Regions from separate parts of the Pseudomonas sp. GW821-FHT07F01 genome, predicted to be linked through region 1. Evidence: predicted binding sites of a transcription regulator. Region 1 holds the regulator's gene; each other region holds the start of a gene.
The links. The regulator sigma-54, encoded in region 1, starts transcription at its own class of promoters, with help from an activator protein. The targets are predictions, from matches to a motif close to ANTGGCATNNANNTTGCTNT.
Positions count from the first base shown of each region.

Region 2: a site for sigma-54 is predicted at 5,775-5,794, ahead of glnK (P-II family nitrogen regulator). Genes of this name have one in related genera too.
Region 3: a site for sigma-54 is predicted at 6,797-6,816, ahead of AC07R1_RS28420 (pilin). Genes of this name have one in related genera too.

Region 1 covers NZ_JBWKQO010000007.1:233,935-243,735, reverse strand. Annotated here, with positions in the region: gene AC07R1_RS26195 (BolA family protein) at 1-217, opposite strand, end outside; gene AC07R1_RS26190 (STAS domain-containing protein) at 334-642, opposite strand; gene AC07R1_RS26185 (MlaC/ttg2D family ABC transporter substrate-binding protein) at 639-1,292, opposite strand; gene mlaD (outer membrane lipid asymmetry maintenance protein MlaD) at 1,304-1,771, opposite strand; gene mlaE (lipid asymmetry maintenance ABC transporter permease subunit MlaE) at 1,771-2,568, opposite strand; gene AC07R1_RS26170 (ATP-binding cassette domain-containing protein) at 2,568-3,377, opposite strand; gene AC07R1_RS26165 (KpsF/GutQ family sugar-phosphate isomerase) at 3,642-4,616, shown strand; gene AC07R1_RS26160 (KdsC family phosphatase) at 4,616-5,140, shown strand; gene lptC (LPS export ABC transporter periplasmic protein LptC) at 5,150-5,722, shown strand; gene lptA (lipopolysaccharide transport periplasmic protein LptA) at 5,709-6,254, shown strand; gene lptB (LPS export ABC transporter ATP-binding protein) at 6,254-6,979, shown strand; gene AC07R1_RS26140 (RNA polymerase factor sigma-54) at 7,162-8,655, shown strand; gene hpf (ribosome hibernation-promoting factor, HPF/YfiA family) at 8,781-9,086, shown strand; gene ptsN (PTS IIA-like nitrogen regulatory protein PtsN) at 9,099-9,563, shown strand; gene rapZ (RNase adapter RapZ) at 9,566-9,801, shown strand, end outside.
Region 2 covers NZ_JBWKQO010000003.1:353,771-363,571, reverse strand. Annotated here, with positions in the region: gene dapF (diaminopimelate epimerase) at 1-329, shown strand, start outside; gene AC07R1_RS12215 (DUF484 family protein) at 343-1,068, shown strand; gene xerC (tyrosine recombinase XerC) at 1,071-1,967, shown strand; gene AC07R1_RS12205 (HAD family hydrolase) at 1,967-2,671, shown strand; gene sutA (dormancy-specific transcriptional regulator SutA) at 2,798-3,121, opposite strand; gene AC07R1_RS12195 (secondary thiamine-phosphate synthase enzyme YjbQ) at 3,224-3,649, opposite strand; gene AC07R1_RS12190 (ammonium transporter) at 3,860-5,197, opposite strand; gene glnK (P-II family nitrogen regulator) at 5,231-5,569, opposite strand; gene AC07R1_RS12180 (accessory factor UbiK family protein) at 5,986-6,246, shown strand; gene AC07R1_RS12175 (YifB family Mg chelatase-like AAA ATPase) at 6,433-7,926, shown strand; gene AC07R1_RS12170 (aldose 1-epimerase family protein) at 7,931-9,145, opposite strand; gene AC07R1_RS12165 (TetR/AcrR family transcriptional regulator) at 9,258-9,801, opposite strand, start outside.
Region 3 covers NZ_JBWKQO010000008.1:298,894-308,694, forward strand. Annotated here, with positions in the region: gene AC07R1_RS28370 (NAD(P)/FAD-dependent oxidoreductase) at 1-972, opposite strand, end outside; gene AC07R1_RS28375 (DUF3094 family protein) at 1,033-1,206, opposite strand; gene AC07R1_RS28380 (DUF1780 domain-containing protein) at 1,396-2,025, opposite strand; gene AC07R1_RS28385 (hypothetical protein) at 2,169-2,636, shown strand; gene AC07R1_RS28390 (energy-coupling factor ABC transporter permease) at 2,633-3,322, shown strand; gene AC07R1_RS28395 (hypothetical protein) at 3,386-3,601, shown strand; gene yacG (DNA gyrase inhibitor YacG) at 3,621-3,824, opposite strand; gene coaE (dephospho-CoA kinase) at 3,821-4,444, opposite strand; gene AC07R1_RS28410 (prepilin peptidase) at 4,441-5,313, opposite strand; gene AC07R1_RS28415 (type II secretion system F family protein) at 5,316-6,533, opposite strand; gene AC07R1_RS28420 (pilin) at 6,863-7,279, shown strand; gene AC07R1_RS28425 (BON domain-containing protein) at 7,508-7,864, shown strand; gene AC07R1_RS28430 (DUF748 domain-containing protein) at 8,075-9,801, opposite strand, start outside.

The sequences.
Region 1 (9,801 bases):
CGCGGCTGAAAAATTTCATGGTGATCGCGTGGATGCTGCCATCGGCAATCCATGGATTCAAATGGGCATAGATGCTCTGCTGACGCTTCACCGGGCTCAAGGCCGACAGTTCGTCGCTAATCACGTTCAGCTGAAAGTTGCAGCCTTCGCCCTCAACTTCTACCTGAGCTCCGGGCAGCTTTCCCTCAAGAAAGCTCTTCACTTCGTTGGCCTGCATGCTCAACCTCAATCGGCGCCCTGTGCGCGCGGGTCGGACATCATACAAAAAAGCCCCGCGCCTGCGAACCCCGCATAGCAGGACTCTGACGGGGGGCTTCTATATAGAGATGTGGGTTATTGGGGATGGGCGAAGATTTCGGTGACTCCGGAGACCTCGGCGATCTCGCGCATGTCCTCGGGCAGCGCACGAACGCTCACCGCCTTGCCCAGTGCCTGGCCATCACGCATGAAGGCCAGCAGCAGCGCGAGTCCGACGCTGGAGGACTTCTCCACCGCCGAGCAATCGAGCACCAGCGCCGGTGCCTGGCTCGACTTGATCAGCGCCTGGCCCTGCTTGCGCAGGCCCGGGCCGCTGCGGTAATCCAGCACGCCGCTGATCAACAGTTCCCCGGCATCACCGAGGCGCACGGCCGATTCACTCATTGCGCAGCCTTTTGTGCAGCGTCTTCGGTCACTTCCTTGGCCTTGGCCACCTCACCGGCCCAGCCGTCGATGGTCTTGTCCAGGTTGTTGCCATTGCGCTGCATCGCGTCGGCGAACTGATCACGGAACAGCTTGCCGATATTGATGCCGTTGATGATCACGTTACGCACTTTCCACTCGTCGTTGATCTTTTCCAGGGTGTAGGACACTGGGTAGATCGCGCCGTTGTTGCCCTTGACCTGCATATCGACGCTGGTGCGGGTGCCGCTTTCATCCTTGGCCGGAGAAACCGTGATGCCCTGGTTGTTGTACTCCAGCAAGGCATTGCCATAGAACTGCATCAGGCTGCGCTTGAAATTTTCCTGGAAGCGCACCATCTGCTCCGGCGTGGCCTTGCGCGAATACTTGACGGTCATGATGCTGCGGGAAATGCCGTCGGCATCCACCACAGGACCGACGATGCTGTTCAAGGCATTGTAGAAGTCGTTCGGGCTTTGCTTGTACTTCTCTTTATTGGCCGCCAGGTCAGCGAGCAGACGGGTGGTCGTGTCCTGCACCAGATCATGCGCGGAAGGCGTGCTTGCCGCGTTGGCCAGCAACGGCAGAGCCGCCAGCAGCACCAACAGGCCACGTCGCAAGATAGAGATCATCGAAAAACTCCTCATTTGGCGTCTTTGCTAACGGTATTGAGCAGGAATTTACCGATCAGGTCCTCCAATACCAGCGACGACTGGGTGTCGTGGATGGTTCCACCATCCTTGAGCAAGGCTTCTTCCCCGCCCACGCTGATACCGATGTATTTCTCACCCAACAGGCCAGCAGTCAGGATAGATGCAGTGGAGTCAGTCGGCAGATTATCCACGCGCTTTTCCAATTGCATCGTTACCCGGCCAGTGAAGCTGTCACGGTCCAGATCGATCGCCGTGACCTTGCCGATGGTTACGCCGGCCATGGTCACTTTGGCTCTGACCGTCAAACCGGCGATATTGTCGAAGTAGGCGTAAAGTTTATAAGTATCGGTGCTCGCGGTTGGAGACAAGCCACTGACTCGCAGGGCAAGCAACAGCAAAGCCAGGATGCCGGCCAGCAGGAAAAGGCCGACACCGATTTCCAGGGTGCGGTTTTGCATCAGAAATCTCCAAACATCAAGGCGGTCAGAATAAAGTCCAAGCCGAGTACGGCCAACGAGGCATACACCACGGTCTTGGTAGTGGCACGGCTGATCCCCTCTGAAGTGGGCTCACAGTCATAGCCTTGGAAAACGGCGATCCAGGTCACTACAAACGCAAAAACAATACTTTTGATCACACCGTTGAGCACGTCACCACTGAAGGTCACGCTGTTCTGCATGTTCGCCCAGTAGGAGCCGTCGTAGACTCCCAGCCAGTCGACAGCGACCCACGAACCGCCCCAGATGCCCACCACGCTGAAAATCATCGCCAGCAATGGCAGGGAAATGAAGCCAGCCCACAGGCGCGGCGCAATGATGTACTTGAGCGGGTCGACACCGATCATCTCCAGGCTGGAGAGCTGCTCGGTGGACTTCATGTTGCCGATTTCCGCGGTCAGCGCCGAACCGGCACGCCCGGCGAACAGCAGCGCAGTCACTACCGGCCCCAGCTCCCGCAACAGGGTCAGGGCCACCATCTGCCCCACCGCCTGCTCCGAACCGTAGCTGGAAAGGATATTGAAGCCCTGCAGCGCCAGCACCATGCCGATGAAGATCCCGGACACGACAATGATCACCAGGGACATCACGCCCACTGAGTGCAGTTGCTTGACCAGCAGGCCAAAGCTGCCGCCGATGCCACCGCGGCCCAGCAACGCATGGAACAGGAACAGCGTGGAACGCCCCAGTACCGCCAGGACATCGATGCCTGAGCGACCGAAGAGGCGAACCCTCTCGATTAGCGATATTTTGCGCATCAGCGCTTCCCCAGAAGATCTGCGCGGTAGTCCGTCGCTGGAAAGTGAAACGGCACCGGGCCGTCGGGATCGCCCTTCATGAACTGACGGATACGCGGATTATCGGAGTCCATCAGCTCTTCGGGAGTTCCCTGGCCCAACACCTGGCCATCGCCCACTACATAGAGGTAGTCGGCAATGCTCGCGGTTTCCGCCAGGTCGTGGGAAACCAGGATGCTGGTGATGCCCAGGGCATCGTTGAGCAGCCGGATCAGGCGCACCAGAACGCCCATGGCAATGGGGTCCTGGCCCACGAAAGGCTCGTCGTACATGAGGATCTGCGGATCCAGGGCAATCGCCCGGGCCAGGGCGACCCGGCGCTTCATGCCGCCGGACAGCTCGTCGGGCATCAGGTCGACCGCGCCGCGCAAGCCCACCGCCTGCAACTTGAGCAGGACGATGTCACGAATCATTTCGTCCGGCAGTTGGGTGTGCACCCGCAGCGGAAAGGCCACGTTCTCGAACACGTCCAGGTCGGTGAACAGTGCGCCGCTCTGGAACAGCACGCCCATCTGCTTGCGCGCGTCGAACAGATCGCTGCGCGAAAGGCTCGGCAGATTCTGGCCATTGACCCACACTTCGCCGCTGCTGGGCCGCAACTGCATGCCCATCAAGCGCAACAGGGTGGTCTTCCCACAGCCGGAAGGCCCCATGATGCCGGTGACCTTGCCCCGCGGAATACGGATATCCACGTTATTGAAAATGCTGCGCGTACCGCGCTTGAAGGACAGTCCCTTCAGCTCGACCGCGTAGGCGTTATCGGCACTCATCTAAACTCCTTGCGATGCAGCCTATCACTCGGACGCTTGGCTCCCTGCCGGGAGTACATGCCCCTGGGCAGGCCGAACTGGCGGCGAACTATATCACTGCTGATACGGAGCCCCCAAGGCCGACGCCACCCCCGTTCAGGTCGACGACAGGCAAAAACCAGACTTTCCTCGCGCCCGGTAGACAAAGCCTGACGAACTTGCGTGAGGGATTTGTTCATTACCGCTATAATCGCCGCCTTTTCATCGGGCTATACGATTTCAGACATGAGCCAATCCAGCGACCTGATTCAATCAGCACAACGCACCATCCGCCTCGAACTACAGGCAGTAGAAGGCTTGCTGCCCCATATCGACGCAGATTTCGTACGCGCTTGCGAGATGATTCTGGCCAGCAAAGGCCGCGTAGTGGTGGTCGGCATGGGCAAGTCCGGGCACGTCGGCAACAAGATTGCCGCTACCCTGGCCAGCACCGGGACCACGGCTTTCTTCGTCCATCCTGCCGAAGCCAGCCATGGCGACATGGGCATGATTACCCGCGATGACGTGATCCTGGCCCTCTCCAACTCCGGCTCCACCAACGAAATCGTCACCCTGCTGCCCCTGATCAAGCGTCTGGGCATCCAGTTGATCAGCCTCACCGGCAACCCCGAGTCGCCGCTGGCCAAGGCGGCTGACGTCAACCTCAACGTCCACGTCGAGCACGAAGCCTGCCCGCTGAACCTGGCACCGACCTCCTCGACCACCGCCGCCCTGGTCATGGGCGACGCCCTGGCCGTGGCGCTGCTGGAAGCCCGCGGTTTCACTGCCGAGGACTTTGCCTTCTCCCACCCGGGTGGTGCCCTGGGCCGTCGCCTGCTGCTCAAGGTGGAGAACGTCATGCACGAAGGCAGCGATCTGCCCCAGGTGCAACGCGGCACCCTGCTCAAGGACGCGCTCATGGAAATGACCCGCAAGGGCCTGGGCATGACCGTGATCCTGGAGGCCGACGGCCGCCTGGCCGGGATCTTCACCGACGGCGACCTGCGTCGCACCCTGGATCGGGCCATCGATATACACCATGCCACCATCGATTCGGTGATGACCCCTCATGGCAAGACCGCACGTGCCGACATGCTGGCCGCCGAAGCCCTGAAAATCATGGAAGACCACAAGATCAGCGCCCTGGTGGTGGTGGACAAGGAAGACCGGCCGATCGGCGCCTTGAACATGCACGACCTGCTGCGCGCGGGAGTGATGTGATGAGTGCCGACCTGCTGCAACGCGGTAAAAACATCAAGCTGGCGGTATTCGATGTCGACGGCGTGCTGACTGACGGGCGCCTGTACTTCCTCGAAGACGGCAGCGAGTTCAAGACCTTCAACACCCTGGACGGCCAGGGCATCAAGATGCTCATGGCGGCCGGCGTGCAGACGGCGATCATCAGCGGGCGCAAGACCCCGGTGGTAGAGCGCCGAGCCAAGAACCTGGGGATTCCCCACCTGTACCAGGGCCGCGAAGACAAGCTGGTGGTATTGGACGAGCTTCTTGGCCAACTGGGCCTAAGCTATGAACAGGTCGCCTATCTGGGCGACGATTTGCCCGACCTGCCGGTGATCCGCCGCGTGGGGCTGGGCATGGCGGTGGCCAATGCCGCAGCGTTTGTCCGCGAACACGCCCACGGCGTCACGGTGGCCCGCGGCGGCGAAGGTGCCGCCCGCGAGTTCTGCGAACTGATCCTGCGTGCCCAGGACCGCCTTGAAGCAGCCAATGCCGCTTACTTATAGAGCCTTCCCATGCTGAGCAAAAAGATTCGCAACATCCTGATCTTCGGGACCATCGCCCTGCTGTTCGCAGCGGTCGGTTACTGGAACATCAGCCCGGAACGCTTCCTCGACAAGCCGGTGGCCCAGGTCGACGAAAGCGCCATTGACTACTACGTGATCAACGCCCGCAGCGTGCAGTACCTGCCCGACGGCAAACTGCAGTACGAAATGACCTCGGACAAGGTCGAGCACGTCAAGGCCAGCGAAGTGACCCTGCTGACCAAGCCGGACCTGCAGATGTACCGTGGCACCACGTTCCCCTGGCATGTCCAGAGCGAACGCGGCGAGGTCAACCCGGACGGCACCGAGGTCGAGCTGATCGATTCGGTACGGGTTTCCCGCACCGACGAGCACAACCGCAACCTGCTGATCACCACAACCCGCATGACAGTATTCCCGCAGAAGCAATATGCGCAGACCGAGCAAGCCGTTAGAATCGACGGCGCCGGCGGCGTGACTACGGCCAAGGGAATGAAAGCGTATTTGAAAGACGGCAGGATGAACCTGCTATCGAACGTAAGAGGACAGTATGAGGCTCGTTAAAACCCTCCCTATTTTGCTCAGTCTGGGCGCAGCACTGGGAAGCGTGAGCGCCTGGGCTCTGCCGAACGATAGCCAACAGCCGATCCGCATCCAGGCCGACGACGCCCAGCTGGACGACAAGAACGGCGTGGCCACCTACAAGGGCGATGTCATCATCACCCAGGGCTCGATGAAGATCACCGGTAACACCGTGACCATCACCCGGTCCAAGACCGGTGAAATCGACGTGGTGACCTCGGTGGGCAACCTCGCCTACTTCGAGCAACTGCAGAAGCAGACCGACCCGAAACCGGTCCAGGCCTACGCCGTGACCATCCAGTACCATGCCCAGCAGAACCGCATCGTGCTGATCGACAAGGCCAAGGTCATCAACGACGGTAATACCACCGAAGGCGAGAAGATCGTCTACGACACCGTCAAGCAGGTTGCCAACGCCGGTCGCGCCAATGGCAGCTCGGTTACCGCGCCGCGTCCGCGGATCGACATGGTCATCCAGCCGAAAAAGAAAACCGACGAGCAAAAGGCCCAGTAATGGCAACTCTGAAAGCTCAGCACCTGGCCAAGAGCTACAAGAGCCGCCAGGTCGTGCGTGATGTCAGCCTGTCCATCGACAGCGGTCAGATCGTCGGCCTGCTCGGCCCCAACGGCGCCGGCAAGACCACCTGCTTCTACATGATCGTCGGCCTGGTCCAGGCCGATCAGGGCCGCGTCCTGATCGACGACCTGGATGTCAGCCACCAACCGATGCACGGCCGAGCACGCGCCGGTATCGGCTACCTGCCCCAGGAAGCCTCGATCTTTCGCAAGCTGTCGGTGGCCGACAACATCATGGCCATCCTCGAGACCCGCAAGGAGCTCGACAAGGCCGGCCGTCGCCAGGAACTGGAAAGCCTGCTGCAGGAATTCCACATCAACCACATCCGCGACAACCTCGGCATGAGCCTGTCCGGTGGTGAGCGGCGCCGCGTGGAGATCGCCCGGGCCCTGGCCACCGCGCCCAAGTTCATCCTGCTGGACGAACCCTTCGCCGGTGTCGACCCGATCTCGGTGGGCGATATCAAGCAGATCATCCACCACCTCAAGGCCAAGGGCATCGGGGTGCTGATTACCGACCACAACGTCCGGGAAACCCTGGACATCTGTGAGACCGCCTACATCGTCAACGACGGGCAACTGATCGCCGAAGGCGACTCCGAGACCATCCTGGCCAACGAACTGGTCAAGGAAGTCTATCTGGGCCATGAGTTCCGCCTGTAAGGGCTGATGTGTTGGGCTGGACGCCAGGGCGCCGGGAACAATAAAACCCTACAAACTTTATTGTTACAGCGCTCTAGGCAAACACTTCAGTTTCAGGCATATAATTTGCTTATGTTTGGCGCTCCGGCGCCCTGTAGTGGATGGCGCATGTGCGCCGGCAAATAAGGTGTTAAGCCCCTGCCATGAAACCATCGCTAGTCCTTAGAATGGGCCAGCAGCTGACGATGACACCGCAGCTGCAACAGGCCATCCGCCTGCTCCAATTGTCGACCCTGGACCTGCAACAGGAAATCCAGGAAGCCCTGGAGTCCAACCCGATGCTCGAACGCCAGGAAGAAGGCGACGACTTCGACAACAGCGACCCCCTGGCCGACAACACCGAGTCCAAACCCAATACCGAGATCCAGGAGCCCTCCTACCAGGAAACCGCCCCCACGGTGGACAACCTCGAGGACGGTGAGTGGAACGAGCGCATCCCCAACGAACTGCCGGTCGACACCGCCTGGGAAGACGTCTACCAGACCAGCGCCAGCAGCCTGCCCAGCAGCGATGACGACGAGTGGGACTTCACCACCCGCACTTCCGCGGGCGAGAGCCTGCAGAGCCACCTGCTCTGGCAACTGAACCTGGCGCCGATGTCGGACACCGACCGCCTGATCGCCGTGACCCTGATCGACTGCATCAACAATCAGGGCTACCTGGACGAAACCCTCGAGGAGATCCTCGAAGCCTTCGATCCGGAACTGGACATCGAACTGGACGAGATAGAAGCCGTCCTGCACCGCATCCAGCAATTCGAACCTGCGGGCATCGGCGCCCGCAACCTGGGCGAGTGCCTGTTGCTGCAACTGCGCCAGCTGCCGGCGAAAACGCCCTGGCTGGGCGAGGCCCAGCGCCTGGTCAGTGACTACATCGACCTCCTGGGCAGCCGCGACTACAGCCAGCTGATGCGGCGCATGAAGCTCAAGGAAGATGAGCTGCGCCAGGTCATCGAGCTGGTGCAGAGCCTCAACCCCCGCCCCGGATCGCAGATCGAATCCAGCGAAGCCGAATACGTGGTCCCGGACGTCATAGTGCGCAAGGACAACGAACGCTGGCTGGTGGAACTGAACCAGGAATCCGTGCCGCGCCTGCGGGTCAACGCCCAGTACGCCGGTTTTGTACGCCGCGCCGACACCAGCGCCGACAACACCTTCATGCGCAACCAGTTGCAGGAAGCCCGCTGGTTCATCAAGAGCCTGCAAAGCCGCAATGAAACCCTGATGAAGGTCGCCACCCAGATCGTCGAGCACCAGCGCGGCTTTCTCGAATATGGCGATGAAGCGATGAAGCCGCTGGTTCTGCACGATATCGCCGAGGCGGTGGGCATGCACGAATCGACGATTTCCCGGGTGACCACGCAAAAATTCATGCATACCCCACGGGGCATATATGAGCTGAAATACTTTTTCTCCAGCCACGTCAGCACTTCGGAAGGCGGTGAATGCTCGTCCACGGCGATCCGCGCGATCATCAAAAAATTGGTGGCCGCGGAAAATCAGAAAAAGCCGTTGAGTGACAGCAAGATCGCTGGTTTACTGGAGGCACAAGGCATTCAGGTAGCCCGTCGTACCGTCGCCAAGTACCGCGAATCCCTTGGGATCGCGCCTTCCAGCGAACGTAAGCGGTTGATGTAGCCGCAGGGCTGGCCACAGCGTTTCAGAGTGTGTTTGAAAAGGGCCCGGTGCCGTTTTCAAACGTAGTCTAGGTGGCAGGCAACCCAGCCTGCCGCGTTATGCACTGGCAACGAAGGAGAAGCTGTATGCAAGTCAACATCAGTGGACACCAACTCGAAGTGACTGAACCCCTGCGCGTCTACATCGGCGAAAAACTCGACCGGCTGGAGAGGCACTTCGACAAGATTACCAATGTGCAGGTCACCATGGCTGTCGAGAAGCTGAAGCAGAAAATCGAAGCCACCCTGCACATCCACGGTGGGGAGGTCGTTGCCAACGCAGAACATGACGATATGTATGCCGCAATCGACCTGCTCACGGACAAGCTTGACCGCCAACTGAAAAAGCATAAGGAAAAGCAACTCCACCTTCTCCAAGGCACGGGTCGCTAACACTCCCCTCCCATGATCCGACTTGAAAGCATCCTGACCCCCGGCCGTTCCCTGGTGAACGTGCCGGGCGGCAGTAAAAAACGCGCCCTCGAACAAATTGCCAACCTGATCAGCCGTGAAGTGCCTGATCTGGAGATGCAGGATGTCTTCGAGAGCCTGATTGCCCGTGAAAAACTCGGTTCCACCGGTTTTGGCAACGGCATCGCCATTCCCCACTGCCGCCTCAAAGGCTGCGAGTCGCCCATCAGTGCGCTGATGCACCTGGACGCTCCGATCGATTTCGACGCCATTGATGGCGCACCGGTCGACCTGCTGTTCGTCCTGCTGGTTCCGGAAGCCGCGACCGATGCACACCTGGAACTGCTCCGGCAGATCGCCAGCATGCTCGATCGCAAGGAAGTCCGTGACCGGCTGCGCAGCGCCACCAGCAACGAAGCCTTGTATCAGGTCGTTCTGGACGAGCAAAACGGTCAGTAATCATGCGTTTGATCATCGTCAGCGGCCGCTCCGGCTCAGGTAAAAGCACCGCCCTCGATGTTCTCGAGGACCACGGCTACTACTGCATCGACAACCTGCCAGCCGGCTTGCTGCCGGAACTGGCTGAACGTGCGTTGATCCACACCGAACTGGCGCAACCGCTGGTGGCGGTGTCCATCGATGCCCGCAACCTGCCCAGTCATCTGTCGCGCTTCCCCGAATTGCTGGAAGAAGTGCG
Region 2 (9,801 bases), on a different contig from region 1:
ACATCAACAGCGCGCCGGTGCACGAGCTGGGTCCGAAGATCGAACACCACCCGCGCTTCCCGGCGCGGGTCAACGTCGGTTTTCTCCAGGTCCTGGACCGCCAGCGCGCGCAACTGCGGGTCTGGGAACGCGGCGCCGGGGAAACCCAGGCCTGCGGCACCGGCGCCTGCGCTGCTGCTGTGGCCGCGATCAGCCAGGGGTGGATGGATTCGCCCCTATTGATCGACCTGCCGGGCGGGCGCCTGTCCATTGAATGGGCAGGCCCTGGCCAACCGGTGATGATGACCGGCCCGGCAGTGCGCGTATACGAAGGACAGGTGCGTCTTTAAGTGAGCGAAATCCATGACTGATCAGCCGCAGGTTCCTGCCGAAACGCCCGACCAATCACCGTCCGAAAACCTGGAGGCGGCAGCCGTCGCCGCCTACCTGGAGGCCCACCCGGACTTCTTCGTCGACCACGATGAACTGCTCCCGGCCTTGCGCATTCCCCATCAGCGCGGCGACACCGTATCGCTGGTGGAGCGGCAGATGAAGATCCTGCGCGAGCGCAACATCGAGATGCGCCATCGCCTGTCGCAGCTGATGGACGTGGCCCGGGACAACGACCGGCTGTTCGACAAGACCCGCCGCCTGATCCTCGCGCTGATGGACGCCACCAGCCTGGAAGAAGTGGTGATGAGCGTCGAAGACAGCCTGCGCCAGGATTTCCAGGTGCCCTTCGTCAGCCTGATCCTGTTCAGCGACAGCGCCATGCCGGTGGGTCGCTGGGTCTCCGCCGCCGAAGCCCAGGGCGCCATCGGCGGCCTGTTGTCCGAAGGCAAGAGCGTCAGCGGCAGCCTGCGCGAACACGAGCTGGATTTCCTTTTCGGCGAAGAGCAGCGCAAACAGATCGGTTCTACCGCTGTGGTGGCCCTGGCACATCAGGGCATGCATGGCGTACTCGCGATAGCCAGCCGTGATCCGCAGCACTACAAGAGCTCGGTGGGCACCCTGTTCCTCAACTACATCGCCGAAGTCACCGGCCGCGTTCTGCCGCGCTTCACCCACTCGCTGCGCTCGGTACGCTGACCATGCAACAACAGCTGGACGCCTACTGCGCGCATCTGCGCAGTGAGCGCCAGGTGTCGCCCCACACCCTGCAAGCCTACCGGCGCGACCTCGAGAAGGTGCTGGGGTTCTGCGAGAAAATGCAGGTGCGCAGCTGGACCGACCTGGACATCCAGGGCCTGCGCAGCCTGATTGCCCGCCTGCACCAGCAGGGCCAGTCGTCCCGCAGCCTGGCGCGCCTGCTGTCAGCGGTACGCGGGCTCTACCACTACCTGAACCGCGAAGGCTTGTGCACTCACGACCCGGCCAACGGCCTGGCGCCGCCCAAGGGCGAACGACGCCTGCCCAAGACCCTGGACACCGACCGCACCCTGCAGTTGCTCGATGGCGCCGTGGAAGACGACTTCCTGGCCCACCGCGACCAGGCGATTCTCGAACTTTTCTACTCCTGCGGCCTGCGCCTTTCCGAACTGACCAGCCTCAACCTCGATCAGCTGGACCTGGCGGACGGCCTGGTGCAGGTCCATGGCAAGGGCAGCAAGACCCGGGTCCTGCCGGTGGGCAAGAAGGCTCGGTCAGCCCTGGAGCAATGGCTCCCCCTGCGCGCCCTGAGCAACCCGCCTGATGGTGCCCTGTTCGTCAGCCAGAAGGGCCGGCGCCTGGGGCCGCGGGCCATCCAGCTGCGGGTCAAGGCCGCCGGCGAGCGCGAACTGGGGCAGAACCTGCACCCGCACATGCTGCGCCATTCCTTTGCCAGCCATTTGCTGGAATCCTCCCAGGACCTGCGCGCCGTGCAGGAACTGCTGGGGCATTCGGACATCAAGACCACGCAGATCTACACCCACCTGGACTTCCAGCACCTGGCGGCGGTCTACGACAGCGCCCACCCACGGGCCAAACGCAACAAAGGCGGTGAGTAATGACCATCAAGCTGATCACCTTCGACCTCGACGATACCCTGTGGGATACCGCCCCGGTCATCGTCAGTGCCGAAGCCACCCTGCGCCAGTGGCTGACCGAACACGCACCGAATCTCGGAGGCGTGCCGGTGGAGCATCTGTGGGCCATTCGCGAGCGGGTGCTGCTCGCCCAGCCGAACCTCAAGCACAGGATCAGCGCCCTGCGCCGCCAGGTGCTGTTTCATGCCCTGGAAGAAGCCGGGTATGACCATGCCCAGGCCAACCAGTTGGCCGACCAGAGTTTTGAAGTTTTCCTGCATGCCCGGCATCAGCTGGAGATCTTTCCAGAAGTCCAGCCGACCCTGGAAGCCCTGGCCAATCACTTCGCCCTTGGCGTGGTCACCAACGGCAACGCCGACGTGCGCCGCCTGGGCCTGGCGGACTATTTCAAGTTCGCGCTGTGCGCCGAGGACATCGGCATCGCCAAGCCCGACGCCCGGCTGTTCCACGAAGCCTTGCAGCGTGGCGAAGCGACTGCCGACACCGCCGTGCATATCGGCGACCACCCGGGGGATGACATTGCCGGCGCACAGCAGGCAGGGCTGCGTGCGATCTGGTTCAATCCCAACGGCAAGACCTGGGAAGCCGAACGCGCTCCAGACGCCGAGATCCGCAGCCTGATTGAACTACCCGGGCTGCTTGCCCGCTGGCATCGCGGCGCCTGAACCGGCGCTTTCGCGAGCAAGCTCGCTCCTACAGCAAGCGCCGGCGCTCGGGGCCGTTTCCGAGAAGGGTGCCCATGAAAAAGCCCGCAGCGACGGCGGGCTTTTTCAGCAAGCAAGGTGCAAGGCTCAGATAGGCCGGCTGCCGTACTTGTTATCAGGCTTCTTGGGCGGATCGGCGACCACGTTGGCCTCGACTTCCTGCACTTTGCCGCCACGGGCCAGGAACTCTTCCATGGCACGCGCCAGTGCATCACGCTCCTTGTTCTTGGCTTCTACACTCGGCAGCTCGTCTACCGAGACGGCAGCCTTGGCCTTGCCTTTGGCGGTTGGAGCAGGAACATCACTGCCATCGTCTTCCGCCACATCGTCGGCAGCCGCTTCAAGACCTTCTTCGGTTTCGTCTTCGTCACCTACTTCGAGGTCGTCGTTTTCCAGATCATCGTCGCTCATGTTCTACCTCATGACTTGCGAAAAGCAGATTAGTTATAGCCCAGCTGTGCCGACTGTCGAAGGCCGCTGGAAAAAAATCAACGTCCACTGATACTCAGCGGCTTATGCCTTATCACCGTGCAAGGTGGCAAGGACTTTGCGAGCACCGCCATGATCGCGATGCTCGCCCAGATAAACGCCTTGCCAGATGCCCAACGCCAGACGCCCCGCCGCTACCGGCAAAGTCAGCTGACAGCCTAGCAAACTGGCCTTGAAGTGCGCCGGCAGGTCATCCGCGCCTTCGTCGTTATGTTCGTACCCGGCCATGCCTTGAGGCACCAGGGTGTTGAAGTAACGCTCGAAGTCACGCCGTACCGCCGGATCGGCGTTCTCGTTGATGGTCAACGAGGCCGAGGTATGTTGCAGCCACAGATGCAGCAGACCAACCCGACATGCCTTCAACTCAGGCAGGCCGGCGAGCAACTCGTCCGTCACCAGATGAAAGCCCCGGGGCCTGGCCCGCAGGGTAATCAGGGTCTGTTGCCACATACCGATCTCCACGCTTCGGCGCGCATTCTAGCGCGCTCAGGGAAAAAACAAAGCGCCGAATAATCCTGCTTTAGTGTAAGCATTTGCCCTGCCGGAAATCGTCACGGCAAACACGCCAATGCTTGTCAGAAAATCCTTTCAGCCTTTCTCAATGACAAACATCAGGCAAAAAAATGCCCGGCCGGAGCCGGGCTTTTTTTTCTTGCGCGATTACAGGTTGTAACCACGCTCGTTGTGCTGTGCCAGATCGAGGCCGACCGCCTCTTCTTCCTCGCTCACCCGCAGCCCCATGACCGCGTCCAGAACCTTGAGGATGATGAAGGTGACGATCGCGGTGTAGATCACCGTGAAACCCACGCCCTTGGCCTGGATCCAGACCTGAGCGGCCACATCGGTCACGGTGCCGAAGCCACCCAGGGACGGAGCAGCGAACACACCGGTGAGGATCGCACCGAGAATACCGCCGATGCCGTGCACGCCAAAGGCGTCCAGGGAGTCGTCATATCCCAGCTTGCGCTTGAGGCTGGTGGCGCAGAAGAAGCACACCACACCGGCCGCCAGACCGATGATCAGGGCGCCCATCGGGCCAACGGTACCGGCAGCCGGAGTGATTGCCACCAGGCCTGCGACCACACCCGAAGCGATGCCCAGCGCGCTAGGCTTGCCGTGGGTGATCCACTCGGCAAACATCCAGCCCAGGGCGGCGGCAGCCGTCGCGATCTGCGTTACCAGCATGGCCATGCCGGCGGTGCCGTTGGCGGCAGCGGCGGAACCGGCGTTGAAGCCGAACCAGCCGATCCACAGCATGGCTGCGCCCATCAGGGTGTAACCCAGGTTGTGTGGCGCCATCGGCGTGGTCGGGAAACCCTTGCGCTTGCCCAGCACCAGGCAGGCCACCAGGCCCGCGATACCGGCGTTGATGTGCACTACGGTGCCGCCGGCAAAGTCCAGCACGCCCCAGTCGCCCAGCAGCGAGCCCGGACCGCTCCAGACCATATGGGCGATCGGCGCATACACCAGGGTGAACCACACGCCCATGAAGATCAGCATGGCGGAGAATTTCATCCGCTCGGCGAAGGCACCGACGATCAGCGCTGGAGTGATGATGGCGAAGGTCATCTGGAAGGTGACGAACACCGCTTCAGGGAACAGCGCAGCCGGGCCGGTCAGGCTGGCCGGGGTGATGCCCGCCAGGAAGGCCTTGGAGAAGCCGCCCACAAAGGAATTGAGGTTGACCACGCCAGCTTCCATCCCGGTGGTGTCGAACGCCATGCTGTAGCCGTAGATGAACCACAGGACAGTGATCAGGCCGGTAATGGCGAAGCACTGCATCATTACCGAAAGAATGTTTTTCGACCGCACCATGCCGCCGTAGAACAGCGCCAGGCCAGGAATGGTCATGAACAGCACCAGGGCTGTGGAGGTCAGCATCCAGGCGGTATCGCCGGAGTTGAGGACTGGAGCCGCCGCTTCGTCTGCCGCCATGGCCAGGCCTGGCATTACGAGGGACAAAAGGGCTCCTAGCCCTGCGAATTTACGCAGAGTCATATTGTTTTCTCCTGGGGCGTTGGGTTTGGCGGCTTAGATTGCGTCGGTATCGGTTTCGCCGGTACGGATGCGAATAGCCTGTTCCAGATTGACCACGAAGATCTTGCCGTCACCGATCTTGCCGGTGTTGGCGGCCTTGGTTATCGCCTCGATAACCCGGTCAAGATCCTTGTCGTCAATGGCGACATCGATCTTCACCTTGGGCAGGAAATCCACCACGTACTCCGCACCGCGATACAGCTCGGTGTGACCCTTCTGCCGGCCGAAGCCTTTGACTTCAGTGACGGTAATGCCCTGCACGCCGATCTCGGACAGCGACTCGCGCACGTCGTCCAACTTGAACGGCTTGATGATGGCAGTGACTAGCTTCATGAAACTCTCTCCCGAATTGGTGGACTTGCCCCAGGAAAACAAACCCGACTCAAGTCTAAGCGCAGTGCCTGGCTTTGTAACGCACCGTCGGCCTTCCTCAGCCCGACCGACGCCAGCTAACCGCTGTCTGACGAAACACTCCCCGCTCCGCCTGCCGCACTGCATTCGTCACAGCGACTGCATCAGTGCATGGGTCACCAGGGTCTAAGCAGAAAGCTTGCCAGCTCGGGAAAAATCAGTGATTTCAGTCCCTTGCCCCGAGCCGGCAGGGAATGCGGGAAAACGGCACCCGGGATACGCACAAAAACGGTGCGCTGGCGCCCGGCCAGATGCGCGAAAAACGTGCAACCCGGGGCCACCTGGAGCGTCGTTGCTGCGTGATACACTGCGGGCCGACTGCAATTCAGGACTCTCCCATGCTCGCGCCCAAAGACCTTCTCGACGCCCTGAGCGGCCACGCCTCGCGGTTGCTCAGCGGTGAAACACCCCTGCCCCGCAATGAAATCGAAAGCCAGCTCAAGGCCCTGCTACAAAGCGGCTTCAGCAAGCTGGACCTGGTCAGCCGGGAAGAATTCGACAGCCAGATGGTGGTCCTGGCCCGCACTCGCGCGCGCCTGGAAAGCCTCGAAGCCAAGGTGGCGGAGCTGGAAGCCCGGCTGAACCCGGCAGCGCAATGATCTGAATCCGAGTTCGCCGGCAGGCCGGCTCCTACAGACCTGTCCTGTAGGAACTGGCTTGCCGGCGAAGGCTCGCGCACCGACGACATATCCTGTGCCCATTCGGGCGCTCCTCTGGCCAGCCCCCTCATCTATCCTTGCAGCACCGCAGGACGCGATTCCCGCTGTCGCAAGGAAGCTCTCCCCATGTCCCTGGCAATCATCCACAGCCGTGCCCAGGTCGGCGTCCAGGCTCCGGCTGTCAGTGTTGAAGTGCACCTGGCCAACGGCTTGCCGAGCCTGACCCTGGTGGGCCTGCCGGAAGCCGCGGTCAAGGAAAGCAAGGACCGGGTGCGCAGTGCAATCCTCAATGCCGGGTTCAACTTTCCGGCCCGGCGCATCACCCTCAACCTGGCGCCGGCGGACCTGCCCAAGGACGGCGGGCGCTTCGATCTGGCCATCGCCCTGGGCATCCTTGCCGCCAGCGTGCAGGTGCCGGCCCTGGCCCTGGACAACATCGAATGCCTGGGGGAGCTGGCGCTCTCCGGCGCGGTGCGCCCGGTACGCGGCGTACTGCCCGCCGCACTGGCGGCACGCGACGCCGGGCATACCCTGCTGGTGCCCCGGGCCAATGCCGAAGAAGCCTGCCTGGCCAGCGGCCTAAAGGTGATCGCGGTGGATCATCTGCTGGAGGCTGTTGCCCATTTCAACGGCCACGCGCCGATTGCGCCCTATGTCAGCGACGGCCTGGTGCAGAGCCACTTCCCCTACCCCGACCTCAGCGAAGTGCAAGGCCAGCTCGCCGCCAAGCGCGCCCTGCTGATCGCCGCGGCGGGCGCCCACAACCTGTTGTTCAGCGGCCCGCCAGGCACCGGCAAGACCCTGTTGGCCAGCCGCTTGCCCGGCCTGCTGCCACCGTTGCAGGAAGATGAAGCCCTGGAAGTCGCGGCGATCCAGTCGGTGGCCAGCCACAAGCCCCTGCGCTACTGGCCACAGCGGCCGTTTCGCCAGCCCCACCATTCGGCTTCGGGTGCGGCGCTGGTCGGAGGCGGCTCGAAACCCCAGCCCGGGGAAATCACCCTGGCCCATCACGGCGTGCTGTTTCTCGATGAACTGCCGGAGTTCGACCGCAAGGTCCTGGAAGTGCTGCGCGAGCCCATGGAGTCCGGGCAGATCGTCATTGCCCGAGCCCGGGACCGGGTGCAGTTCCCGGCACGCTTCCAATTGGTGGCAGCGATGAACCCCTGCCCCTGTGGATATCTTGGCGAGCCCAGCGGACGCTGCCGTTGCACACCGGAGCAGATCCAGCGCTATCGCAACAAGATATCCGGGCCGCTGCTGGATCGCATCGACCTGCACCTGACCGTGGCCCGCGAAGCCACCGCCCTCAACCCCGAGCCGCAACCGGGCAATGATAGCGCCGCAGCCGCCACCAGGGTCGCCGGGGCTCGCGAGCTGCAACGCGAGCGCCAGGGCTGCGCCAACGCCTTTCTCGACCTGCCCGGCCTGCGTCGCCACTGCAAATTATCCACAACCGACGAGCGCTGGCTGGAAGCGGCCTGCGAACGCCTGGGCCTGTCGTTGCGGGCCGCTCACCGTTTGCTCAAGGTGGCGCGTACCCTGGCGGACCTGGAACAGGCCGCGCGAATCAGCCGCGAGCACCTGGCCGAAGCCCTGCACTACCGGCCCAGCGCCGATTGAAGGTTCATTCCCGGGACAGGTCTACCAAGGGTGTTGGCCGCACTTCGGTCTGACGCCCATCCTGGATCTGGCTGACACGGCTCAGGGCTTTATCCACCGCGGCTTTATCGGCCAACAGGCTGTAGCGAATCTGGAATTGCCGCTGCTCCTTGGCGCCAATGCTCGGCACTAGATGCAACGGGCGCTGGTAACGGCGGTTGTAGGAAAAGCTGGTGCCCGGTTCCAAACCCGTCACATAACCCTGGCCCTGGGTGTCGGTGTTTTTCCACAGGGAAAACACCGGCAGTTGTCGAGTGTTGAAGCCCAGGGAAACACCCAGGCTCCCGGCCTTGTTATGCAACACCGCCAGGGTCTCGCCCTGAGCGTCGGCGTAGGGCACGAGGTTGTACACGGTTTCGTCGTAGTCGCGGGTCGGGCCGCGATAGGTCTGCCAGTCCGCCAGGTCGGCCCGGGCCTTGTCATTGAACGGCGAAACCTGCTTCACCGGCGCGGCGAACTTCGCCCCCTGCTCCAGGAACGGCGTGCTGAAGTTACTGTGGTAGAGCGCCTGGTATTCCTTGGGGTAGTCGCCGTTGTTGGTCAGGGTGTCGTTGAGCGCAAACCGGGTGCTGCCGGGTTCGGTCACCAGTTCGGTGGCGACACTGAAATCCACCTTCTTGAACGCCTGTTCCTTGAGCTCGCCCCGCAGGTGAATGGCATACGGCGGTTGCTCGTCGATATGCAGCGTGACCTTGCTCGCCGGGATGTTGGCCGCACGACCGTGCAGGGTCAGCAGTTCGCCATTGTCCAGGCCCGGGTGCCCGACCCACTCATAGCCACAGCGGGCCACCAGTTCGTTGAAGCCCTCCAGCCAGCCCAGGCCGCCGCGGCCGTTAAGCTCGATGAAGGCCGGATTGACCACCTCCTTGACCGGCGAATCCCAGCCCAAGCGCACCTCGCCCACCGAAGCCTGCAGCACGTTCATGCCCCGGGTCGGCACCACCGAGAGCTGCATCACGCCGTTGTCGATGTCGACGATGCTCACCCCCTCCTGGCGTCCGCCATGCAGGGTGCGCAGGGTCACGGAAAACGGCCGCTCGGTCTTGACCCCCAACTGTTCACTGGTCAGGTGCAGGTTGCGGGGAGCCTTGTCGGTATCGAGCAATACATAGTCCCAGGCCATGGCGTGGGAGGTGGCGGCCAGCGCGCCAAGGGTGACCAGCAGTTTCAGCGGAGTCATGCAGGAGTGCCTTTTTTGGAGTTGTGCGGTTTTTATAGCCCTGAAGAATCGTTTCAGCAAGGCCAAAAATCCCAATTAGCCGGACAAACTCCACTCCACTGGCCGTTTCCTGTCAGCCCTCGAATCCCAGCAGCAGGCCAGCCACTTCCATGACTTCCTGCAACGCCGCCTGGGCAGCTTCGGGGGAAGCCCGCAGCAACAGGTCATCGGCGTAACCCATGGTCTGGGCGAACAGTTGCCTTGCCGCGCGCTCGGGGCTGGCGCAGCGGAATACCCCCGTGCGGACCCCATCGGCAATGATCGCCGCCAGCATGTCCCGCCACTGACCGTTGATCCTCAGGTAGGCCTGCGCCAGCTCGGCGTCATGCATGGCTTCGTCCCAGGCATCGAGCCACAGCGCCCAGCCGGCTTCGGCGGAATCGGGCAGGCAGTCACGGAGAAACCCCAGCAAGGCGTCCATGGGCGCGGCACCGCGCAGGGGCTGGCCCACCGCCTCCAGCTGGTCATCGGCAAACCGCACGAAGGCTTCGCGGCGCAGCCCCTTCCAGTCACTGAAGTAGTGATAGACGTGGCTGCGAGACAGCCCCGCATGCTCGGCCAGGTCACGGGTGGAAACCTCGGCGAAACCCTTGCTGCGGAATAATTCCAGGGCCGCC
Region 3 (9,801 bases), on a different contig from region 1:
GCGGTCGCTGCCTGGTTGCGGGCAGGCGGCGCAGTCGCCGAAGGCAAAGATGTTCTCGTCGCGAGTGGTCTGCAGGGTCGGTAGTACCTGCAGTTGGTTGATGCGGTTGGTCTCCAGGCCGTCGATGTCCTTGAGGAAGCCTGGCGCGCGAATGCCCGCGGCCCAGACCTTGAGGCTGGCGGGAATGGTCTGGCCGTCGGCGGTGATCAGGCTGTCGGCGGTCACTTCGCTGACCGAGGCGTTGGTCAGCACCTTGACCCCGAGTTTCTCCAGGGTCTTGTGCACCGGGCCGCTGATGCGTTCGGGCAGGGCAGGCAGCACCCGTTGCCCGGCCTCGATCAGGGTGATGTGCATGTTTTCCGGGAGAATCCGGTCCAGCCCGTAGGCCGCCAGTTCATGGGCCGCGTTGTGCAGTTCTGCCGCCAGTTCCACGCCAGTGGCGCCGGCGCCGACGATGGCCACGCTGATCTGCTCCACGGCATCGGTCTGCCCGGCATGGGCTCGCAAGTAGTGGTTGAGCAGTTGCTGGTGGAAACGCTCGGCCTGCTTGCGGGTGTCGAGGAACAGGCAATGCTGGGCCGCGCCCTGGGTACCAAAGTCGTTGGTGGTACTGCCCACGGCGATCACCAGGGTGTCGTAGCCCAGCTCCCGGGCCGGCAACAGCTCCACGCCTTCTTCGTCGTAGGTGGCGGCCAGTTGGATCTTCTTGCGCTGCCGATCGAGCCCGCTCATGCGGCCCAGCTGGAACTCGAAGTGGTTCCATTTTGCTTGGGCGACGTAGTTGAGTTCGTCTTCGGAGGAGTTCAGCGAACCGGCAGCCACTTCGTGGAGCAGCGGTTTCCAGATGTGGGTCAGGTTGGCGTCCACCAGCATCACACTGGCGATGCCGCGCTTGCCCAGAGTCTTACCCAGGCGGGTCGCCAACTCCAGGCCGCCGGCGCCGCCGCCAACGATGACAATACGATGAGTCATGGGGATATCTCGCAAGGCTAAAAGAAATCGGTGCAGTCAACCGAGCGAGCGCGAAGCAGCTCATAGCGTCAGGTAACTGATGAAACGGCTCAACAGGCCCAGGGCGACAGTCACCGCAATCACCACCACGAGGAGCATCCACGGCCGGAAGGGCCGGCGCTCGACTCGATGCTGGGGCAGTTGCAGGTATTCTTCGACATGGCGTTGGTCGTCGGGGTTCAGGCGGCTGCTCATAAAAGACCTCGTCAGATAGACGTCGCAACGTTGAGGAATGTTACAGCGCGGTGTTATCCGGCATGAACGGAGCATAGCCGCTGCCGTGTGAGGGCTCGCTGGCACGGGCCCGGCGTTGGCAGGCAAGTGTGCTTTTTTACCATTGCCGGGCGGATTGCGCCATGGCTACACAGGCCGCATTGACCGGCGTTACAAACTGATGCCGACGTCGAAGAGGATGCTGCGGCCCAGGTTGCTGCGCAGGAACTCCGGTGCATCCGGGTGGGCGAACAGCACGCGGGCGAACGTCGGCCCCACCAGGGACAGCGAGCGCCAGCCCTGGCGCAGATATTCGGTGGGGGGCGGGAAGTGGCTGTTGAGGTCCAGGACTTCGCGTTTCAGGGCGGCGAAGGCAATGATGTCCAGCTCGCCGAGGTTCATTCCGCGCTCCTGATAGTTGTGGGCCTTCTTGCGCAAGGTCGGTGCCAGGCGCAGCAACAGTTCGCTGGCCGGGATGCGCTTGGGCTTGGCTTCGCGGCGCACCAACTGGCTCAGGGAGAACGCGCTGCGCCGGCGCTGCAGTTCGTCGCGCCATTCATCGTTGAGCCTGCGGCCTTCGTCGAGGACGAAGAACACTTCGAAGCTGGCCTCGCGAAACAGCACATCGGGGGGCTCTTGCCCGGCGGCGGTGAACTCGTCGTTGCGGTAGGGAATGTTCAGGCCTTGCAGCAGGCGCTGGCAGACCCAACGCTCACGCTCCCATTTGCGGGCATTGGACAGGAACGCGTTGGCTTGTTCGGCCTGGATGGTAAGCAGGCGCAAAAAATCTGAGTCATCCATACCCCCAAGCTTAGCGCTCAAATATGACCTTAAAAACCACGGCCGTGCAAAAACCTCCGCAGGCGTTGCCGGCAACCTCGCTGGAGCCTGCCCAAGGGCGGTGTAGACTGTTTGCCGTCCAACCATTCGATAAGGAGTGCGCAGTGAAGCGCTGGTCAATGCTGTTGCTGGCCCTGTTGCCGTTGTGGGCCCAGGCCCTGGAAATAGGAGAGCGCCTGGCGCCCTGGACCTTGCTGGATCAATTCGACCAGCCCTACAGCCTCGATTCCCAGGCGCGGATCCTGTTGGTGGCACGCAGCATGGACGCCGCCAAAGTGGTGAACGCGGCGCTCAAGGACAAACCCAAGGGCTACCTGCAGGAGCGCCACGGGGTGTTTGTCGCCGATATCCAGCGCATGCCGACAGTGATCGCCAAACTGTTTGCGGTGCCGGCCATGAAGGATTACCCCTACCGAGTGATGCTCGATCGCGATGGGCGCGTGGCACCACGCTATCCCGCCGCCGAGGATCAGGTGCTGTGGCTGCAGCTGCAGGATGGGCAACTGGTCGCCCGGCAGGCGTTCGCCACGGCCGCGCAATTAGCTGCGGCGCTGGAGCGGGCCCAGCCATGATCAGCGCGGCGCTGCTGTCGCCGCAAAGCCTGATTGGCGGCTGGCTGCTGTATGTGCCAGTACTGATCTGGGCGGTACTGCGGGCGCCCTGGGTCGAGCTGTTTACCGACAGCCGGCGCCAGCACTTGCTGTTTGGCACGGTGTTCGCCTTGTTTCTGCTGTGGCTGGTGCGCCGGGATTTCGACACGGGGGTCTCCTACCACTTCATCGGCATGACCGCAGTAACCCTGCTGCTGGACTGGCCGCTGGCGATAGTTGGCGGCTTGATCGCACAGTTGGGCCTGCTGGCCCTGGGCCGGCAGGACCTGGCGGCGCTGGGGGTCAATGGAACCTTGCTGATCCTGCTGCCGGTGGCGGTCACCGAGGCCTGCGCCTGGCTCGTGGAACGGGCCCAGCCGCGCAATCCCTTCGTCTATATCTTCTGCTCGGGGTTCTTTGCCGCGGCACTCTCGGCATTGTTATGCCTGCTCTGCGGCCTGGGCCTGCTGTGGTTCGACGAACGCTTTGCCATGCCCGAATGGCTGGAAGATTTTGTCGGCTACCTGTGGCTGATCATCTTCCCGGAAGCCTTTATCAACGGCATGGTGATCAGCGCCCTGGTGGTGTTCTGCCCGGAATGGCTGGAAACCTTCAACCGTACCCGCTACCTGTCGGCGCCCTGGAAAGACGAGGATCCGCGCCCTTGATCCATATCAATCCACGGTGTTTTGCCGGGCTGCATGCTCGGCAAAAATCTCAGGAGTGCGGTCATGAGTGTCTACCAGTGGGCCCGGCAGGAAGTGCGCGACAGTCTGCACAATGCTCAGCAGGAAGGTTTTGAACCGGGGTTGAGCCTGCGCGCCCTGCTCAGTGCGGTGGTGCAGCAAAGCAAGAGTGTGCGCAGCATCGAGGACCTGGCAGACGAGCTGCAGTTTCTAGCGGAAAACCTCGACGACGATCAGGACTACAGCTTCATGCGGCCCTGACCGGCGCCGGGGTGAGCACTCAGTGAGCGCGAGGGGGCAGCTCTTCGGAGAACAGCTCGTCCTCGGCATCCGGGCTCACCGGAATCTTGTGCTCCTCGGCAGCCCAGGCGCCCAGGTCGATCAGCTTGCAGCGATCGGAACAGAAGGGCCGGTTGATGTTGGCCGCGGTCCATTCCACGGGGGCGCCACAGGTTGGGCATTCGACGGTCAGGGGTTGGCTCATGACTGGCCTCCACGCAAAGTTAGGTAAAAGTGATGCAGGCGCTCGACCTCGCTGCGCAACCAGGCGTGGTCGCGGTCGTTGACCAGCACGTCATCGGCATGGCGCAGGCGTTCCTCACGGCTGGCCTGGGCCTGGAGAATCGCCTGGACCTGCTGTTCGCTGATCTGGTCGCGCTGCAGGGTACGCTCGATCTGCAGTTGCTGGGGCACGTCGATCACCAGAATCCGCTGGGTCATCCGCGACTGGCCGGATTCGATCAGCAGCGGCGACACCAGGATTGCGTAGGGCGATTCGGCGTGGGCCAGGTGGCTGACAATTTCCTCGGCGATCAGCGGGTGCAGCAGGGCCTCCAGCCAGCGACGCTGTTCGGGCACCTCGAAGATCAGCTTGCGCAGAGCCGCGCGATCCAGTTGGCCGTCGGCCTGCAGCACGCCTTGGCCAAAGTGCCGGGCAATCTGTTCCAGGGCCGGGCGGCCGGGCTCCACCACCCAGCGGGCGGCATGATCGGCATCGATCACATGCACCCCCAGGTCGATGAAGTGCTGGGCGGCGGCACTTTTGCCGCTGCCGATGCCGCCGGTCAGGCCGAGGGTCCAGGGTGTGTTTACGGAGCGAGTCATTGGAAACCGACAAACTGCAGATAGAAGTCGGTTATTTGACCACCCCAGAGCAAGGCAATCCAGCCGGCAATGGCCAGAAAGGGTCCAAAGGGGATTGGCGTCGAAGTCTTTTCCCGGCGCAGGCGCAGCAGGATCGTGCCGAGAATCGCCCCCAACAGGGATGACAGCAGCAGGGTCAGCGGCAGGATCTGCCAGCCGCCCCAGGCCCCGAACAGGGCCAGCAGCTTGAAATCACCGTGGCCCATGCCCTCCTTGCCGGTCAGCAGCTTGAACAGCCAGAACACCGACCACAGGAACAGGTAGCCGATCACCGTCCCCCACAGCGCATCCTCCAGGCTGATCAGCAGGCCGAAGCTGTTGGCGATCAGCCCCAGCCACAACAGTGGCAGCACCAGCACATCCGGCAGCAGCTGGTGATCGGCGTCGATCAGGCTCATTGCCAGCAGCCCCCAACTGAGGATCAGCATCAGCCCGGCCGCCCAGCCGAAGCCGAAGTGCCAGGCGATAAAACCCGAGATCAGCCCGCAGGCCAGTTCGGTCAACGGGTAGCGCGGGCTGATGGAGCTGTTGCAGTGGGCGCAGCGGCCACGTAGCCACAGGTAACTGAGCAGCGGAATGTTTTCCCAGGGGCGGATCGGCTGCGCACAGTGCGGGCACTGGGAGTGCGGCAGCATCAGGTTGTAGGGCGCAGCCACAGGTTCCGGCTCCAGCCCCAGCACGTCGCGGGCCTGGGCTCGCCAGTCGCGTTCGAGCATTTTCGGCAGGCGCCACACCAGCACGTTGAGAAAGCTGCCGACGATCAGGCCCAATACCAGGGCCGCAGCCACGAAGGCCATGGGGTAGAGAGTGAGGGCGTCAGTCAGGGGCATGTTCAGATCGCTGTACCGAGTTGGAAGATAGGCAGGTACATGGCAACCACCAGGGCGCCGACGATACCCCCCAGGACCACCATGATCAACGGCTCCATGAGGCTGGTCAGGCTGTCCACCAGGTTGTCCACCTCGACCTCGTAATGGATCGCGACTTTTTCCAGCAGATGATCCAGGGTTCCGGACTCTTCGCCGATGGCGGTCATCTGGATCGCCATGGTCGGGAAGACCCCGCTGGCGCGCATGGCAAAGTTCAATTGCATGCCGGCGGCGACCTGCTGGCGGATCCGTTGCACCGCTTGCCTGAAGACAGGGTTGCCGCTGGCTCCAGCCACTGAATCCAGGGCCTGCACCAGGGGAACGCCGGCGGCGAAGGTGGTGGCCAGGGTCCGTGCGTAGCGGGCCACCGCGGATTTATGCAGCAGTGGCCCGGCCAGGGGCATGTGCAAAAGGCCGACATCCAGGCGGTCACGCAAGCTCGGGGAGCGCTGATAGGCCAGGCGCGCCGCAAGCCCGCCCAGCACACCGGCGGCCAGCAGCAGCGCCCCCTGCTGCTGGATGAAGTGTGACAGAGCGATGACCCACTGGGTGAGCAGTGGCAGCTCGGCATTGAAACCGGCGAACAGGCTCTGGAACTGGGGTACCACCTTGAGCAGCAGGATGCTGCTGACCACGACCGCCACGCCGATCACCGCCAAGGGATAGACCATGGCTTTCTTCAGCCGCGCCTTCAGGTTCTCGCTCTTTTCCTTATAGGTGGCGACTCTCTCCAGCAGGGTATCCAGGGCGCCGGCCTGCTCGCCGGCGTCCACCAGGTTGCAGTACAGCGGGTCGAAGTGGCGCGGCTGTCTGCGCAATGCCGTGGCCAGGCTGGAGCCGGCCTCGATGTCGCGCTTGAGGCTGGCCAGCAGTTGGCGCATCTGCGGATGCTCGAAACTTTCGGCAATGATGTCGAAGGATTGCAGCAGCGGCACCCCGGCCTGCATCAGCGTGGCCAACTGCCGGGTGAGCAGGGCAATGTCCCGTGCCCCTACTCGCTGATGCAGGCGCAGCCAGCCCTTGGGTTTGCGTCGGACTCGGGTTGGGGTGATGCCCTGTCTGCGCAATTGCGCCCTGATCAGGGCCGGGGTCGCGGCGCTGAGTTCTCCGGTGAGGGGGCGGCCCTGGCTGTCGGTGCCGTGCCAGAGATAGACACTGGTCGCGGGTGCTTTTACCGCCATGGTTCGATCCTTGGTGCAAGGGTGGATAGGGAGGCGCAAGCGCCCTGCTGTGTTCGAACGGGTGATAGATCACCCTGACCCCCGGACGTTCCTTGGTGGGGGCGCGAGCCGACTGTCGGGTCGCCATGCACCTGTCCAAGCCTAGCTGGCGAGGCGCTGCCGGAGAGGGGCAGGGGCTGACGAAATTTGTCAGTTTGTGCGACTCCTTGTGCTCAAGGCCATGGGCTATCGCACCTGCAGGCCACGTAATCCGTGGGTTATCTCCTGGCACAGGCTGTGCTTCACGCCTTTGTGCTCATGCAACATTCGTCCATGCCAGGAGGCAACCCATGAAACATCAATCCGGTTTTACCCTGATCGAATTGCTGGTGGTGGTAGCCATCATCGGCATCCTCGCCACCGTGGCGATGCCGATGTATGCCAAGTACCAGGCGCGGGCCAAGGTGATTGCCGCCCTGGCCGAGGCGTCGGCCCTGAAGGTCAACGTCGAGGATCTATTGAACCAGGGGACCGATCCGACCCTGGCCCTGGCCGGGGGCACGGCCCAGACCGCCAACTGCCGGATGAGTGCCGGCGGGACGGCGGCCACCGGTGAAGGCAGCATTGGCTGCACCCTGCTCAATGCGCCGGGGCCGGTGCTGAACAAGACCCTGACCCTGACCCGTTCGGCGACTTCAGGATGGACATGCACCACCACTGTGGAGGCCGACTATGCGCCCAAAGGCTGTGGTGCGGAGGGGGCTTGAGGAGGCTTTTCACGATTGGCCAGGCCGCGCTGAAAAAGCCGCAACTTGCATGCAGATTGGCGGGCAGTCATGCATTTTGCATGATGCCGAATTATTTTTGATTTTATAACTTATTGATTTTTATGAATATTTATAGGCTCCTAGACTTGGCACAGCACCTGCAATATCCCTCATAACCCTGTTGCCAGGACACGGCGCAGGCTTTCTTAAAGAACAGGAGTTACTCGTATGAAGAAGTTCGCTATCGCTGCCGCAACTGCTACCGCTCTGACCCTGACCATGGCTAACGCAGCATTTGCGCAGACCACTCAAAACACCCAGTCGCCCATGGTGGTGGCTGCCGGTGAAGTGACCAAGGCCAAAGAGGCCACCTCCGATACCTGGATCACCACCAAAGTGAAAAGCGATCTGGTAACCGAGAAAGGCATTCCTGGCACCGACATCAAGGTTGAAACCAACAAGGGCGTTGTTTCGCTGTCGTCCACTGTTGCGGTAACCGAGGCTCAGAAAGCTACCGCCGTGGCCATCACCAAGAAAATCAAAGGCGTCAAGGCAGTTTCCGCTGACGGCCTGAAAGCCGAGTAACACTCACGCTTCTCGCCTGGACAGGGAGAGGGTGCGGTAGACGAGCCGAGTGATACGTCTGCCGCTTCTCAAAAGGGTTCATGCGGAAGATCACAAGGACGTGATCATTACAGGCCCCGGCACTGAGTGTCGGGGCCTGTTCTATTGTGGGCGCCAGGCAGGCGCTGCAGGAGATACCGGCCGGGCTGGGTGGAGCCCGGCGCGAGAGGTTTATTCGCTGTCCAGGTGCAGCGGGGTGACGACCCGGCCATCGCTTTCGGCCTGGCCCAGGTTGGCATCGATGAAGTAGACCCGGTCGTCGGCCAGTTGGCCCTTGTCCACCAGGAAGTCCTTGATGCTGCTGGCGCGCTCCTGACCCAGTTGTCGCAACAGCACGTCGCTGCTGCTCCAGAACTTGATCAGACCTTCACGCAGCTTGGCGCTGCGTTCGTCGCGGCTGAGCTGGGTCCATTCCGCCGGCGGCTGCTGTTTCAGGCGGGTGCGGTAGATGCCTTCCAGCAGAGGGGCCTTTTCGCCCTCGGGAACCTGCAGCAGGGACGCCTGGGCGGGGACCTTGTCACCGCGGCGCTGGAGGATCTTGTAGTAGTTGTACTGGTATTCGCGCTCCAGCCGCTGTTCGGCGATCAGCGGGCCGTCACTGCTCTGGGCGCTGGTACCTTCGATTTCCAGGCGCAGGGTCGGACGCTCCTTGAGCGCCTTGGCCAGGGTGGTCAGGGCCGACTCGGATTCCTTGCTCAGGTCGCTGGAGCCTGGAGCGAAGGACACGTTGCTCAGGTCTTCCGAGCCACCACCGCTGACCAGCCCGCCAATGAACTTGAAGGGTGCCTGGGCGGCGCGCAGCACCAGATTGCGCAGGGTCTGCCAGACAATCGGCATCACGCTGAACTGCGGGTTGTTCAAATCACCGGAGATAGGCAGCTCGATGGAGATCTTGCCGTCCGTATCTTTCAGCAAGGCCACTGCCAGGCGGATCGGCAAATCCACGGCGTCCGGGCTGTCGACCTTTTCCCCCAGTTGCAACTGCTCGACCACCAGTTTGTTCTCGGCCTTGAGCTGGCCCTTGGTGATCATGTAGTGCAGGTCGAGGTTGAGCCGGCCCTTGCGGATGCGGAAACCGGCGAATTTCCCGGAGTAGGGGGTCAGGGTGGTCAGTTCCACTCGTTTGAAGCTGGTGGCGATATCCAGGGCGGCCATCGGATCGAACGGGTTGACGCTGCCCTTGATGGTCACCGGCGCATAGCGGTCGACCTTGCCTTTGACGTCCACGTCTGCCGGCTTGGCCTGGCGGCTGTCGATGGTGCCGACATGGCCGTTGAGCTGCTGGATGGCGGTAGCGAAGTTCGGCGTCAGGCTCAGGTCGGCGAAGTTCGCCGAACCGTCGTTGATGGCGATTTCACCGATGTGGATGCCCAGGGGCTTGCTTGAGCTGGGCTCGGCCTTCGTCGAGGATTTGCCACCACTGCTGGGTGGTTGTGGAATCAGCAGGTCGTCGATATTGGTGGTGCGGTCATCGTTGATGATGAAACGTGCATAGGGCTGCATCAGGTTGACCCGGCTGATGGTCAGGCTGTCACCGTGCTGATAGTTCAGGCCTTCGACCACCACTTGTTTCCATTTTACGAAGTCGCGGGTCTTGAGGGTGTCCAGGGTGTGCAGCTGGTCCACATTGGCCCGGCCGGTGACGCTGAAAGTCAGGGGTTCGACTTTCTTCAGGTCCACTGCCAGGTCACTGCCGAGCATGCCGCTGCGCAGTTCCAGGCGGATGAACGGGCTGATATAGGACTGGGCGACGCGCAGGTCGATGTCCCGGGTCTGCACCTTGAGTTTGGCGCTGACGGGGTTGAGGTTGACCTCGCCGGTGGCGTTGACCTTGCCTTGTTTGCCCAGGCCGGTATCGAGCTTGAGGGTGAAGGGCGACTGGTTGAGGCTGTCGAAGT